One region of the Micromonospora sp. NPDC005237 genome, then DNA from elsewhere that is predicted to be linked to it. Evidence: riboswitches for the same ligand, from Rfam matches in the RefSeq annotation. Region 1 holds a riboswitch; the other holds the start of a gene.
The links. Region 1 has a riboswitch for cobalamin ahead of ABZT87_RS17825 (ribonucleoside-diphosphate reductase subunit alpha). Riboswitches for the same ligand answer to the same signal wherever they lie in the genome.
Positions count from the first base shown of each region.

Region 1 (7,972 bases):
GAGCTGGTGGACGACCACGTCACCTACCAGGAGCACGACCGCGCCTTCCACGACACGGTCATGCAGGCGTCGGGCAACCGCATCGCCCGGGGCGTCGTCCGGTCCCTGGAGAGCCAGGTCGTCAACACCGCGCGCTACATGGGCCAGCCGGAGCGGGCCATGTGCGTGGCGTCGAACCAGGGGCACCGGCGCATCTACGAGCGCATCGCCGCCCACGACCCCGACGGCGCCGCACAGGCGATGTTCACGCACATCACCGAGGCGTGGCTCGTCCGGCGCAGCGGGCCGGGTAGCCCGACGCGGCTGCAGCGCTGACGACCCGGCGCAGCAGCACTGACGACCCGGTCGCCGGACGTTGGCGACCCCGGTCCAACCCGCCCGCGACGGCGGCGCGGAAATCCAGATGCATCCATCGCTTGAGAATGTTAGCGATAACAGACTACCCTCGGGCCGCAGAGGCGAAGGGCACGCTTCACCGCTCCACTCGATCCGCCGAGGTCGATGGAGTCGCGCATGACCAACGCCCGCTGGCGGGTGTCCGGGCCTCCCTCAGGGACGTTGACCACCGCCGTTGACAACGGCGGGACGCCGCGCGCGGGAGCCACGGTGGACCCCCGATCCCTCCTGCCGCTCTCGCGGCACGGCCACCACCGAGGTCCCGAAGCGACCCGCGACGACACGCGGCACCCGCCAGCGAGAGCGGCGAACCGTGCCCGCCCGTCGTGACCCACCCTGGAGGTACCGATGCACCCCACACCGCCACCACGGACGAAGAACCGGCTCCGGAGCGGCGTCGCCTGGCTCGTGAGCCTGCTGCTCATCTCGACGCTGACGCCGGCCACGGCCGCCCACGCGGACAACCCCATCGTCCAGCACATCTACACCGCCGACCCGGCTCCCCTGGTGCACAACGGACGGGTCTACCTCTACACCGGCCACGACGAGGACGGCTCCACGTACTTCACGATGAAGGACTGGCGGGTGTGGTCGTCGGCCGACATGGTCAACTGGACCGACCACGGCTCGCCCCTGAGTCTCAGCACCTTCAGCTGGGCGAGCGCCAACGCGTGGGCCGGCCAGGTCGTCGCCCGCAACGGCAAGTTCTACTGGTACGTGCCGGTGACCGCCCGGGCGACCAACTCGATGGCCATCGGCGTCGCGGTCGCCGACAGCCCCACCGGGCCGTTCCGGGACGCCATCGGCCGTCCGCTGGTGGGCAACGGCGAGATCGACCCCACCGTCTTCATCGACGACGACGGCCAGGCGTACCTGTACTGGGGCAACCCGAACCTGTGGTACGTCCGGCTGAACGCGGACATGATCTCCTACAGCGGCAGCGCCACCAAGATTCCGCTCACCACCGCCGGGTTCGGCACCCGGACGGGGAACGCGAGCCGGCCGACCCTCTACGAAGAGGGCCCGTGGGTCTACAAGCGCAACGGTATCTACTACAACGTGTTCGCGGCGGAATGCTGCTCCGAGTTCATCGGTTACTCGACCGCGACCGGCCCGACCGGCCCCTGGACCTACCGCGGGACGGTCATGCCCCGCCAGGGCGCGAGCTTCACCAACCACCCCGGAGTCATCGACTTCAACGGCGGCTCGTACTTCTTCTACCACAACGGAGCGTTGCCCGGTGGCGGCGGCTACACCCGCTCGGTGGCCGTGGAGAAGTTCACCTACAACACCAACGGCACCATCCCGACGATCAACATGACCACGACGGGCGCCCCCCAGATCGGCACCCTGAACCCGTACGGGCGGCAGGAGGCCGAGACCATCGCCTGGGGCTCCGGCATCGAGACCGAGCCGGCCAGCGAGGGCGGGATGAACGTCGGGTTCATCGAGAACGGGGACTACATCAAGGTCAAGGGCGTGGGCTTCGGTACGGGCGCGACGTCCTTCTCCGCCCGGGTCGCCTCGGCCACGTCCGGTGGCACGATCGAACTGCGCCTCGGTAGCCCCACCGGCACCCGGGTGGGCAGCTGCGCGGTGCCGGGCACCGGCGGGTGGCAGACCTGGCAGACCATCTCCTGCCCGGTCAGCGGCGCCACCGGGACTCAGGACCTGTACCTGCGCTTCACCGGCGGCAGCGGCAACCTGTTCAACTTCAACTGGTGGCAGTTCCAGGCCGGCGGCACCACGACGCCCACCCCGACCCCCACCGCGACGTCGACGCCGACGCCCACCCCGACGCCGACGCCCACCCCCACGCCGACGCCGACGCCGACGCCGACGGTCCCGGCTGGGCAGTCCTGCGCGGTGACCAACACCGTGGTCAACACGTGGCAGGGCGGATTCGAAGGGCGGCTCACGGTCACCAACTCCGGGGCCTCGTCGCTCGACGGGTGGCGGGTCACCTTCACCCTCCCCAGTGGGCAGACGGTGTCACAGGTCTGGAACGGCACCCTCACCCAGACGGGCAACCAGGTGACCGTCGCGAACGCCGCCTACAACGGGCAGCTCGCGCCGGGAACGTCGACCACCGCTGGCTACCTCAGCACGAGCGCCACCGCCAGTCCGCCGACCATCACCCCGACCTGCTCCCCCGCCTGAGGGTCACTCCACCCCCAAGAACACCCCCACCCCATCCCCACCTCGCCCGCCGCCGACGTTGATCATGAATTTGGTGCCCCTGACACGCCGATAGGGGAGCAGCAACTTCCTGGTCGACGGGGTGGGGAGGGGGTGGGGTGGGGGTCCTAGAAGTCGTCGTCGAAGGCCACCGTCCCGGTCACTCCCACCTGGTACGCCGACACCCGCCGCTCGAAGAAGTTGGACAGCTCCTGGACGTCCTGCAACTCCATGAAGGCGAACGGGTTGGCGGACCCGTAGTGCGGGGCGATCCCGAGCTGGACGAGACGGCGGTCGGCGACGTGCTGGAGATACTCCCGCATGTCCACCAGGGTGAGACCGGGCACGCCCTGACCCACCAGGTCCTCGGCGAACTGGACCTCGCACTCGACGGCCTCGGTGAGCATCTGGCGAACCTGGTCGGCGAGATCGTCGTCGAACAGGTCGGGCTCCTCGGCACGCACGGTGTCCACCACGTCGAATGCGAACGCCATGTGCATTGACTCGTCGCGGAAGACCCAGTTGGTGCCGGAGGCCAGGCCGTGCAGCAGGCCGCGGGAGCGCAGGAAGTAGACGTACGCGAACGCGCCGTAGAAGAACAATCCCTCGATGCAGGCGGCGAAGCAGATGAGGTTGAGCAGGAACGCGCGCCGGTCGTCCCGGGTCCGCAGCTCGCGCAACTCCCCCAGCGAGTCGATCCAGCGGAAGCAGAACTCGGCCTTGCGGCGGATCGAGGGGATGTTCTCGATGGCGGCGAAGGCGGCGAACCGCTCGGTCTCGTCGGGCACGTACGTGTCGAGCAGGTTGAGGTAGAACTGGACGTGCACGGCCTCCTCGAACAGCTGCCGCGACAGGTAGAGGCGGCCTTCCGGGCTGTTGACGTGCTGGTACAGGTTGAGCACGAGGTTGTTGGCGACGATCGTGTCGCCGGTGGCGAAGAACGCGACGAGGCGGCTGACCAGGTGCCGCTCGGCCGGCGACAGCCTGTCCAGATCGGCGAGGTCGGCGTGCAGGTCGACCTCCTCGACCGTCCAGGTGTTGCGGATGGCGGCGCGGAACCGGTCGAAGAAGTGCGGGTAGCGCATCGGGCGGAGAGTGAGATCCATCCCGGGGTCGAGCAGCATGTGCGTGGTCCTCGCGTCGGCGGTGGTGTCGGCGGTGGTGTCGGACGCGGTCACTGGCACGCCTCGCACGACTCGGGGTTCTCCAGCGAGCAGGCCAGCGCCTCGGCGTCGCTCGTCGACGGCGTGACGAGGGCGACGGCGGCGGGCGTGACGGTGGCCTGCTGGATGCGCGTGGCGGGACGGGAGCGCAGGTAGTAGGTGGTCTTCAGCCCGGTCTTCCAGGCGTACAGGTACATCGAGGAGAGCTTGCCGATGGTGGGCGAGGCCAGGAACAGGTTCAGCGACTGGGACTGGTCGATGAACGGGGCGCGGGCGGCGGCCAGGTCGATCAGCGCCCGCTGCGGCAGCTCCCACGCGGTGCGGAACAGCTCCCGTACGTCGGCCGGGAGTTCCACGACGTCCTGCACCGACCCCTCCGCGCGCCGGATCGCCGACCGGACCTGCTCGGTCCACAGGCCACGCGCCTTCAGCTCGCGGACCAGGGCCGTGTTGACCTGGAGGAACTCCCCGGACAGGGTCTCGCGCTTGAACAGGTTCGAAACCTGCGGCTCGATGCACTCGTAACACCCGGCGATCGAGGCGATGGTCGCGGTCGGCGCGACCGCCACCAGCAGCGAGTTGCGCAGCCCGTACTCCCCGACCCGCTGGCGCAGCGCGGCCCAGCGCGCGGTCTGCGTACCCTCGACACCCCACAGGTCGGGTTGGAGCTGGCCCCGCGCGGCCCGGGTCTGCGCGTACGCCGGATGGGCGCCGAACTCACGCGCCAGGTCGGCGGAGGTCTCCAGCGCGGTCAGGTACAGCTCCTCGCTGATCCGGGTGGACAGCTCCCGCGCGGCCGGCGAGTCGAACGGCAGCCGCAGTGCGAAGAACACGTCCTGCAGGCCCATCAGCCCGAGCCCGACCGGCCGCCAACGGGGGTTGCTCGCCGCCGCCTGCGATGTCGGGTAGTAGTTGATGTCGATGACCCGGTCGAGGAACGTCACCGCGGTCCGGACCGTGGCGCGCAGTCGCGGCCAGTCGATGCCGCTCCCGGTCAGGTGGGCGGCGACGTTCACCGAGCCGAGGTTGCACACCGCGGTCTCGGCGTCGCTGGACACCTCGATGATCTCGGTGCACAGGTTGGACAGGTGCACCACGTTGCCCGGCTCGGCCGTCTGGTTGCACAGCCGGTTGGCCGCGTCCTTGAAGGTCATCCAGCCGTTGCCGGTCTGGGCCAGGGTGCGCATCATCTTCCCGTACAGCTCCCGCGCCGGCACCTGCCGCACGTAGCGGCCCTGCGCCTCGGCCGCCCGGTACGCGGCGTCGAACCGCTCCCCCCACAGGTCGGGCAGCTCGGGAACCTCGTCCGGGTCGAACAGCGACCACACCTCGTCGGCCTCGACCCGGCGCATGAACTCGTCCGGGATCCAGTTGGCGAGGTTCAGGTTGTGGGTACGCCGGGCGTCCTCGCCGGTGTTGTCCCGCAGTTGCAGGAACTCCTCGATGTCCGGATGCCACGGCTCCAGGTAGACGCAGGCCGCGCCCTTGCGCCGGCCGCCCTGGTTGACCGCGGCGACGCTCGCGTCGAGCGTACGCAGCCACGGCACGATCCCGTTGGACTGCCCGTTGGTGCCGCGGATCAGCGCGCCCCGGGACCGGACCCGGGAGTACGCGATGCCGATGCCACCGGCGAACTTGGACAGGTTCGCGACCTGGGCGTAGCGCTGGTAGATCGAGTCCAACTCGTCGCGCGGCGAGTCGACGAGGTAGCACGAGGACATCTGCGTGTGCCGGGTACCGGAGTTGAACAGCGTCGGTGAGCTGGGCAGGTAGGCCAGGCTGGACATCAGCCGGTAGAAGTCGACCGCCTCGTCCGGCGTACGGGACAGGCCGCAGGCCACCCGCAGCAGCCAGTACTGCGGGCTCTCCAGCACCAGCCGGCTGGTGGGGTGGCGCAGCAGGTACCGGTCGTAGACCGTACGCAGCCCGAAGTACTCGAAGCGGCGGTCGCCGTCGGCGTCGACGGCGTCGTCGAGCAAGCTGCCGTGCGCGGCGACGAACGCGGCGGTCTCGTCTCCGATCAGCCCCTGCGCGTGGCCGGTCCGGATCGCCGCGCTGAACGAGGTGACGCCCTGTCGGCGTACCTCCCGGTCGATGTGGCTGGCCAGCAGCCGGGCGGCGAGGCGCGAGTACTGCGGCTCCGTACCGATCATCTCGGCAGCGGTCTGGATGGTCAGCCGGTCCAGCTCGGCTGTCGTCGCGCCGTCGTACAGGCCGCTGATCGTGCGGGTCGCCACCCGCAGCGGGTCGACGTCGGGCAGGTCGTCGGCCCAGCGCTCGACCTCGGCGACGAGCCTGCGCACGTCCACCGGCTCGCTGGCGCCGCCGCGTTCGCGGACCTGCCCCGGCGTACGCCGCAGGGCCGTCTCGCCGCCGGCCGCGGCTACCTCGGTAACTGTCACCACTCACTCCTCGCGAGCTTGAGGACCTGATGGCCCTCGGCACGAGGAGACCGACACCGGCGGACGCCACGCCGGCGGCGCGGATCCGAGAGGCGTCGGCCGTCCCACGCGGCCTCGGACCACCGCCCACCCGGATGCGGGTACGCGGCGCGCTGGCAGGTCTTCGGACTCGCGGGCACGACCGGGGTTCACCCGGTCCCCTACTGGCCGTCGCTTCCCAGGCCAGGTGGCGGCCCAGTGCTGATGACGGCTGTCGTTCCCACTCACCGCTGCGGGGCAGTCCCGGAATTCCACCGGGTTCCCTCTTGCCTCGGCCACTCTGGGATGAGTGGCCGAACCAGCTGCGGTCGACACCATATATAGGGGCGACTGGGTTTGTCACACCCCACATGTCGGGTCCGGGCGTGTCGCGGTCGTCGCTGACTGCCGTCGTCGATCCGTCGGCGACGGCAGACGTGCGAGCATCGGGCGGCGTCGCGTTCGGACACCGCAGTCGGCTTGACCGACCGAACCGGCACCGATACGGTCGACCCACTATCTGCGGCGACGCGAGGGAAGCCGGTGAGAATCCGGCGCGGTCGCGCCACTGTGAGCGGTCCCCGACCCCGGGGGCCGCGAGCCAGGACGCTCGGTCGTCCGCAGCCTTGCGATGGGGACGCGTCATCCCCGAGGAGGTTCGTGCACCCATGTCCAGTTCCACGTCCAGCCAGCCGCTGGCGCACCCCGCTGCCCCGACCCGTCTCCTGTGGACGGTCCTGGCCACCGTCGCCGTGCTCACCCTGCTGGCCTATCTCGTCGCCTTCGACCAGGGCGCGGTCTCGCGCAGCGGGACGTACCTGCACGAGCTGATGCACGACGGCCGGCACCTGCTCGGTGTCCCGTGCCACTGAGCGGCACCAGCACCGCACCCACCTTCGTCACGGTTCTCCTGCGCGGGCTGCTCGCCGGCCTGGTGGCCGGCCTGCTCGCCGGAACGTTCGCCTACGTCGTCGGCGAACCCCACGTCGAGGCGGCCATCGCCATCGAGGAGGCGGCGGCACACGCCGAACCCGCCACCGGGGGGCACCAGCACGACGAGGACGCTCTGGTCAGCAGGAACGGCCAGCGCGGCGGGCTGTTCCTGGCCACCGCCCTGTTCGGGGCCGCGATGGGTGGCCTGCTGGCCACCGCGTACGTCCTGCTGAACCGGCGGCGGCGCACGGTTGACGACGGGTGGTCCGGCCTGCTGCTGGCCGGCGGCGCGCTGCTCGGCGCGGTGATCGTGCCGTTCCTCAAATACCCGCCGAACCCGCCGGCCGTCGGCGACCCGGCCACCATCAACCAGCGCACGGTCACCTACCTGCTGCTGGTGGTCCTCGGCCTGGTGGCGGTCTGGTCCGGTTCGCTGGGCTACCGGTCGGTCGGCGAGCAGGCGCCGGTGTGGCTGCGCGCCGCCGCGGCGGTCGGCGGGTTCCTGCTGGTCACCGGCGTGGCCTACGTGGTGCTGCCGTCGTTCCAGGAGGTCCCGGGGGACTTCCCCGCCACGCTGCTGTGGAGCTTCCGGCTCGCCTCCCTCGGCACCCAGGTGGTGCTGTGGACCGGGATCGGCCTGCTCTTCGCCGCCCTGATGCACCGGCAGCGCGCGGTCACCGACGCACGACTGGCCGGGTGAACGCCACCAGCCTGCGGCTGGTCGCCCACGGTCACACCGCCGCCCTGCGGCGGGCCCGGTTCGGCGGGGACGACGCACTGGACGAGGGTGGCCGCAGCGCCGCCCTCGCCCTGTCCCCCACCGTGCTGGGCCGGCGGGCATCATCGGGCGACACGGACGCCTGCCTGTCCAGCCCCGCGGCG
Region 1 is NZ_JBEXHJ010000006.1:127,346-135,317, reverse strand. It holds gene ABZT87_RS17840 (FadR/GntR family transcriptional regulator) at 1-315, shown strand, start outside; gene ABZT87_RS17835 (family 43 glycosylhydrolase) at 745-2,556, shown strand; gene ABZT87_RS17830 (ribonucleotide-diphosphate reductase subunit beta) at 2,703-3,698, opposite strand; gene ABZT87_RS17825 (ribonucleoside-diphosphate reductase subunit alpha) at 3,749-6,139, opposite strand; cobalamin riboswitch at 6,276-6,496, opposite strand; cobalamin riboswitch at 6,693-6,767, shown strand; gene ABZT87_RS17820 (CbtB domain-containing protein) at 6,826-7,029, shown strand; gene ABZT87_RS17815 (CbtA family protein) at 7,020-7,790, shown strand; gene ABZT87_RS17810 (histidine phosphatase family protein) at 7,787-7,972, shown strand, end outside.

Region 2 (7,972 bases), on a different contig from region 1:
GGGTGCGCGGCCGAGTGCGTCGCGCGCCCGCGCTGGCTACGGTCGCCCGATGCCAACCGACGAGATCACCGCCGCCGCGGCGGGCAGCTGGACCCTGGGCGACCGCACCGTGCACCGGATGGGCTTCGGCTCGATGCGGATCACCGCGAACCCCGACCGCGAGCGTGCGATCGCGCTGCTGCGCCGCGCCGTGGAGTGGGGCGTCAACCACATCGACACGGCCGCGTTCTACGTCTCGCCCGGCGGAACCCTGCGGGTGGGCACCGGCCCCGCCCGGTACGCCACCGAGCTGATCCGCGCGGCGCTCGCCCCGTACTCCGAGGATCTGGTCATCGCCACCAAGGTCGGCTTCGGCTACGACCCGGTGACCGGATTCAGCGAGGCGGAAACCCCGGCGCAGCTGCGCGCCCAGGTCGAGGAGAACCTGCGACGCCTCGGCCGCGACCGGCTGGACGTGGTGAACCTGCGGCTCGGCCGGGGGCCGGGCGCGGTGCCGTTGGCCGAGCGGTTCGGCGCCCTGGCCGAGCTGCGCGCCGCCGGGCTGATCCGGCATCTCGGGCTGTCCAACGTCCGGCCCGAGCAGGTGGACGAGGTGGCGGGCATCGCGCCCGTGGTCTGCGTGCAGAACAACTACGGCCTGGACGCGTACCGGGAGCAGGACGCCTTCGTCCGCGCCTGCGGCGAGCGGGGCATCGCCTACGTGCCCTTCTTCGCGCTGGCCGGCACCGGTCGGGAGGCGGGTGCGAGCGCCGCGCAGGGCGGGGCCGTCGAGGCGGTCGCCCGGGCCCACGGCGTCACCCCCCAGCAGGTACGCCTGGCCTGGACGCTGCACCAGGGCCCGCACGTCCTCGCGATCCCCGGCACCGGAGACCCGGCCCACCTGCGGGAGAACATCGCCGCCGCCGCGCTACGCCTAACCCCCGAGGACCTGAACCGCCTCCCCTGACCCCCGCCCCCGGTGATCATGAAGTTATTGCCATCGATGCCGGCGTGTCGCGCCGATAACTTCATGATCACCGGAGCCAGACCCGGAGGGGGCCCGCAGGGAGGAAGCCGGCTCGGCGGGCGGGTGGTAGGTCGGGGGTGGTCTCGTAGCCGACCAGGGGTACGCCGGGCAGGGTGGCGGGGATCGCCTGCCAGATCTCGTCCGGGTCGTCGGTGTGGGTGAACAGGTTGGAGACGCCGGCCGGGTCGTCGCCGCTGACCACCGCCCCGCCGACGACAGCGCCCCGCTCGTCATGGCGGGCCAGCACCCGGATGCGCGGGTCGGCCAGCAGCGCCGGGCGAAACAGTTCCCCGCCGCCGTGCGCGCTCGCCCAGGCCGCCAGCCCTTCCGGAGTGGTGACCGGCGTGAGCGGCGGGCCGGCCGGCGGGTCGGTCGACGGGCGGTGGATCCACTGCGCGTCGAAGAGCACCCGGAACCCGTACGCCGAGAGGTCGAGGTCGGCGAAGCTGTCCTTCACCGACGCGCCGGGCCCGACGTCGATCCGCGCCAGCAGCGTCTCGGGGTCGACGTCGGGGCGCAGGGTGACCGCGTCCGGATACCAGGGTGGGGAGCGGCGGGGCACCGACCACGCCTCGGCGTCGATCCGGCCGGCCAGCCCGTGGCTGGCGCACACGGCGTCGCACCATTGCGCGTTGTTGTGCGCCGCCGCCTCCCGCACGTTCGTCGACACGCCCGGCAGCCTATGAGGTCAGGAGCCGGTGAGGACGACGAGTCGCTGGGTCGCGCGGGTCATCGCGACGTACCGGTCGACCGCACCCTGGATGCCCTCGCCGAACGTCTCCGGGTCGACGAGGACGACCAGGTCGAACTCCAGCCCCTTGGACAGTTCCGGGCTCAGCGACCGGACGCGATTCGTCGCCGGCCGGAAGGTGGGCTCGCCGATGACGCAGGCGATCCCGTCGGCGTGCTCCGCGAGCCAGCCGTCGACGATCGCGTCCAGCTCGCGCACCGACCCGTGGATCACCGGAATCCCGTTGCCGCGGATCGAGGTCGGCACGTTCGCGTCCGGGAGCACGGCGCGGATGACCGGCTCGGCCTGCTCCATGACCTCCCGTGGCGTCCGGTAGTTGATGCTCAGCGAGGTCAGGGTGACCCGGTCGAGGCCGATGCGCCTCAGTCGTTCCGGCCACGACTCCGTGAACCCGTGCCGGGCCTGGGCGCGGTCCCCGACGATGGTGAAGCTGCGCGCCGGGCAGCGCGACAGCAGCATCTGCCACTGCGCGTCGGTCAGCTCCTGCGCCTCGTCCACGACGATGTGCGCGAACGGGCCGGCCAGCAGATCCGCGTCGGCGCTGGGGAGTACGGCCTCGTCGACCAGCGCGTCCTGCAGGTCCAGTTGGCGCAGGCTCGACAGCACACCCTCACCGTCGTCGTACGCGTGAGCCTCGATCAGCTCGTCGACGACCGTCGCCATGCGCGCGCGTTCGGCGGCGATGGCGGCCTCGTGGCGGCGCGTACGCCGGGACGCCTCCGGGTCGCCGAGCCGCTGCCGTGCCGCGTCCAGCAGCGGCAGGTCGGACACCGTCCAGGCGCGGGCGTCGACGCGTTGGAGCCGGCGGATGTCCTCGGGGCCGAGCCAGGGGGCGCACCTGCGCAGATAGGCGGGTACCGACCACAGGTCGGCGACGATGTCGGTCGCCTCGAGCAGCGGCCAGGCGCGGTTGAACGCCGTACGCAGGTCCCGGTTGCGCAGCAGCGACCCGCGTACCAGGTCGTCCGACTCGTCGCCGTCGTACCTCCCGAGCAGGATCGCCAGCAGCTCCTCCCAGATCTCGTCCCGCGCCTCGTTGTGCGGGGTGCCGGGTCCGGGCGCCTCGAACGCCTGGGCCCAGTCGTCCGCGCTCAGCCGCACGTCGGTGTCGCCGGCCGTGACCGTCATCGCCGTGGTCGGCGGCTCCTCGTAGAACCGCACGGCCGCCTCGATCGCCCGGACCAGGTCCGCCGAGGACTTCAGGCGGGCCACGTCCGGATCGGCCTCGACCGTCGCCGCGGCGCCCTGGGGTACGAGGTCGCGCAGGGTGCAGGTCTGCACGTCCTCCTCGCCGAGGCTGGGCAGAACGTCGGCGACGTACGCCAGGTAGGGCTCGTGCGGCCCGACGAACAGCACCCCGCCGCGCCGGTGCCCGAGGCGGGGGTCGGAGTAGAGCAGGTACGCGGTGCGGTGCAGGGCCACGACGGTCTTGCCCGTGCCCGGACCGCCGTCGACGACGAGAGCGCCGCGCGATCCGGCCCGGATGATGGCGTCCTGGTCGGCCTGGATGGTGCCGAGCACGTCGCGCATCCGGGCCGACCGGTTGCCGCCGAGGCTGGCGATGAACGCGGACTGGTCGTCCAGCGCCGCGTGCCCCTCGAACCCGTCCGGGGTGAACACCTCGTCCCAGTAGTCGCTGATCCGGCCGAGCGTCCAGCGGTACCGACGCCGGCTCGCCAGGCCCATCGGGTTGGCGTGGGTCGCCCCGAAGAACGGCTCGGCCGCCGGGGAGCGCCAGTCGAGCAGCAGCCGCCGACCGTTGCCGTCGGTGAGGCCGAAGCGTCCGATGTAGACCGGCTCGGGGTCGTCCGCGCTGACGATGCGCCCGAGGCACAGGTCCAGACCGAAGCGCCGCAGGGCGCGCAGGCGAGCGGTCAGCCGGCGGATCTCCTCGTCCCGGACTACCGCCTGGCGGCCCTTGCCGGCGGGTGCCCGGCGCTCGGCGTCGAGGCGGTCGGACAGCTCGGCGATCGACTGCTCCAGGCTCGCCGCGATGACGGCGAAGTGCTGCTCGTCACGGTCGATCAGCGCCGGGTCGGCCTTGGCGGCGAGGTTGTCGGGAAGGTCGAACGCGCTGGCCGCCGCCGACGAGTTGTGCATGTATTGGCTCCCGTTTCCGCAGGTCCTGGCCTTGGACGGGCAATTCTGCGGTACACCTGGGGCCTTGCCGCAAGTCCCCCCATGCGGTATATGTTGGATATGGCGGGGAGTGTTGTCCCCCGCTTTCAGGGCTTCCGTTCGGTACGCCCGCTCCAGCGGTTCCGTCCGCGCTCCGCCGAGTCAGATTTCTCCCAGCTGGCGTGCAGCGTATTGCCAGGAATCGGTGCTGAACTGGAGTGGCGTCCGAGGAGAGGGGCTGGGCATGGGCTGGTTCAACCGGCGGTCACGGGGCACCGAGGCGACCCCAACGAAGCTGGACCGCGAGGCCACCCGGGACGATCTCGCCGCGCTGGAGTCGTTCGTCGCCAGCCGGCGGGGAGTGGAGTTCTACCTGGAGCCGGAGACCACCGCCACCGACACCACAGTGGTGGCGATCGCCCACGACGGCGAATGGATCCGCCGCCGCACCGGCACACCCCGCGCGGCGGGCGCCATCGCCCGCAAGCACGCGGTGCCGCTGTACGAGGCGGCCCGCACCGGCTACCCGGAGCGGATGCGGGTGTGGAATCGGGCACACCCGGAGCGCCACGCCCGCTGAGACTCCTCCGCCCAGAAGCCACCACCGCCGGGCCAGCGGCGCGAGCCAGAGTGCTCCGCCGATCCTTTGCTCTGCTTACCAATAAGCGCCAGTGACGCCCCATTCCCGTTGCGTATAGGGAAGCAGAGCAAAGGATGTCGGGCATTGATCCGGGGCATCGAGGTCGGGTGATCCGCTGTCGCGTCGAGAGTTGAGGCTCGGTGACGCACGCCCGTTCGTCGGGCCGGAGCAGCGTTGACCCGCAGCGCAGGGGTGTGGCAGCATTCGCGGCCTGACGGCAGTGAAGGAAGTCGGTGCGAATCCGACGCGGTCCCGCCACTGTCACCGGGGAGCGATCCCCCCTCGTGAGTCACGGCCGTGTGTCTGCGGTTGGAAGGCCGGGGGAGAGCGTCGATCCGGAAGCCAGGATACTTCGGCCGTCGGGACGTACCCCAGGGCGTGGACACCCGAGGAGGACCCGATGACGCTTGGCGTCTCCATCATCGACGGCTGCTGCCGTCCTGCGCACCGCGGCCGTGCCGCCGCCGCGATCGGCATCGACTCCGTTCACCGCTGAGTTCCGGACCGCGCCGCCCGTCGCTCCCGGCCGCAGGCCGCTGAGCCGGCCGGATCGCGGCCTCCGCTGAACCCTGCGCCCATCCCACGTCGCCAGGCCGCTCTCGCGAGCGTGCCGACGTTACCGTCCGGAGCCTGCCGTGCGCGTTCTGCTGCTCTCCACCGCCGACACCGACCTGCTGGCCGCCCGCGCCAGTGACGCCGACTACCGGCTCGCCAACCCGGCGCGGGTGGCGGCCGACGAGGTGCCCGCCCTGCTCGACGGGGTCGACCTCGCCGTCGTACGCCTGCTCGGGGGTCGGCAGGCGTGGCCGGACGGCCTCGCCGCGGTGCTCGCCACCGGCGTGCCGACGGTCGTGCTCGGCGGTGAGGCGGTGCCCGACGCGGAGCTGATGGCGATCTCCACGGTGCCGTCCGGAGTGGTCACCCAGGCGCTGGCCTACCTGGTGGAGGGCGGGCCGGACAACCTCGGGCACCTGGCCCGGTTCCTCTGCGACACGGTGCTGCTCACCGGCGAGGGGTTCGCCCCGCCCGCGCCGACCCCGGCGTACGGCGTACACGGCGACCACCCGACCGACCCGCGGCGGCCCACCGTGGGGATCGTCTTCTACCGGGCGCACGCCCTCGCCGGCAACACCGCCTTCGTCGACGTCCTGGCCGAGGCCGTGCGGGAGGCCGGGGGCAACCCGCTGCCGATCTTCTGTGGCTCGCTGCGGGGCCTGACCACGGGCGCGGGCCCGCTCGGGCTGTTTGCCCGCTGTGACGCGCTGCTGGTCACCGTGCTCGCGGCCGGCGGCGCGGTCGCCGCCGACGCGTCCGGGGGCGGCGACGAGGACGCGTGGGACGTCGGCGCGCTCGCCGCCCTGGACGTGCCCGTCATTCAGGCGCTCTGCCTGACCAGCACCAGGGAGCAGTGGGCCGGCAGCGACGCCGGGCTGTCCCCGTTGGACGCGGCGATGCAGGTGGCCATCCCCGAGTTCGACGGACGGATCGTCACCGTGCCGTTCTCGTTCAAGCGGATCGACGCGGACGGCCTCTCGGTCTACGCCGCCGACCCCGAGCGGGCCGCCCGGGTGGCCGGCATCGCGGTACGTCACGCCCGGCTGCGGTACGTGCCCAACGCCGACAAGCGGGTCGCCGTCGTGCTCAGCTCGTACCCCACCAAGCACTCCCGGGTCGGCAACGCCGTCGGGCTGGACACCCCCGTCTCGGCGGTCCGGCTGCTCGCCGCACTGGCCGAGGCGGGTTACCACCTGGGGGACGCGCCGCCGCCCGACGACGGCGATGCGCTGATCCACGCCCTGATCGCCGCCGGTGGGCACGACGTGGAGTGGCTCACCCCGGAGCAGTTGGCCGCCGCCGAGGCCCGGGTGCCCGGCGAGACCTATCGGCGGTGGTTCGACCAGGTACCGGCCGAGCTGCGTGAGCGGATGCGGGAGCACTGGGGTGAGCCGCCCGGCGAGCTCTACACCGACGGCGGGGATCTCGTGCTCGCCGGGCTGCGCTTCGGCAACGTGGTGCTGCTGATCCAGCCGCCGCGTGGCTTCGGGGAGAACCCGATCGCCATCTACCACGACCCGGACCTGCCGCCGAGCCACCACTACCTGGCCGCGTACCGCTGGCTGGCCGCGCCCGTCGCGGACGGCGGCTTCGGCGCGGACGCCGTGGTGCACCTGGGCAAGCACGGCACCCTGGAGTGGCTACCCGGCAAGGGCCTCGGCCTGGCGGCCGACTGCGCGCCCGACGCGGTCCTCGGTGACCTGCCGCTGGTCTACCCGTTCATCGTCAACGACCCCGGCGAGGGCACCCAGGCCAAGCGGCGCGCACACGCCGTGGTGATCGACCACCTGGTGCCGCCGATGGCCCGCGCCGAGACCTACGGCGACCTGGCCAAGCTGGAGCAACTGCTCGACGAGTACGCCACCGTGCAGGCCCTCGACCCGGCCAAGGTGCCGACCGTGCGGGCGCAGATCTGGGACCTGGTGCGCGCCGCCGAGCTGCATCACGACCTGCACGCCGAGGCGATGCCCGACGCCGACGACTTCGACGACTTCGTGCTGCACCTCGACGGGTACCTCTGTGAGGTCAAGGACGTGCAGATCCGCGACGGCCTGCACATCCTCGCCGACGCGCCCGTCGGCGAACCGCGGGTCAACCTGGTCCTCGCGGTGCTGCGCGCACCCCAGATCTGGGGCGGCAACCACGCCCTGCCCGGCCTGCGACAGGCCCTCGCCGCCGCGTACGGCCTCGACGAGCAGGAACTGCTGGCGGCACCGGGCGAACGACTGGCGGTGCCCACGGCGTTGACCGACGTGGTGGACGGGCCGGCCGGCACGGCCGCCGACGCCGTCGACCTCATCGAGGCGCTCGCCCGGAGGTTGGTCATCGGGATGGAGACGCTCGGCTGGGACGCCGAGGCCGTCAACGCGGTGGTCGCCGAGGTGACCGGGCAGCCGATCCCGGACGTCGTCGCGGTGCTGCGCTTCGCCGCCACCGAACTGGTGCCCCGGCTGGCGCGCACCACCGACGAGCTGACCCACACCCTCGGGGCGCTCGACGGGCGGTTCGTGCCGCCCGGACCGTCCGGTTCACCCACCCGGGGCCTGGTCAACGTGCTGCCCACCGGCCGCAACTTCTACTCGGTCGACCCGAAGGCCATCCCCAGCCGCAACGCCTGGGACGTCGGGGTGGCCCTCGCGGACTCGCTGCTGGCCCGGCACCTCGCCGACACCGGCACGTACCCCCGCTCGGTGGGGTTGACCGTGTGGGGCACCAGCGCCATGCGCACCCAGGGCGACGACATCGCCGAGGTGCTCGCGCTGCTGGGCTGCCGCCCGGTGTGGGACGACCGGTCCCGGCGGGTCACCGGCATCGACGTGGTGCCGACCGCCGAGCTGGGCCGGCCCCGCGTCGACGTGACCGTGCGCATCTCCGGCTTCTTCCGCGACGCGTTCCCGCACGT
Region 2 is NZ_JBEXHJ010000007.1:157,415-165,386, reverse strand. It holds gene ABZT87_RS20360 (aldo/keto reductase) at 50-946, shown strand; gene ABZT87_RS20355 (hypothetical protein) at 1,014-1,676, opposite strand; gene helR (RNA polymerase recycling motor ATPase HelR) at 1,695-3,857, opposite strand; gene ABZT87_RS20345 (hypothetical protein) at 4,120-4,455, shown strand; cobalamin riboswitch at 4,739-4,868, shown strand; gene cobN (cobaltochelatase subunit CobN) at 5,151-7,972, shown strand, end outside.
Region 2: another riboswitch for cobalamin. It lies ahead of cobN (cobaltochelatase subunit CobN); the one in region 1 lies ahead of ABZT87_RS17825 (ribonucleoside-diphosphate reductase subunit alpha).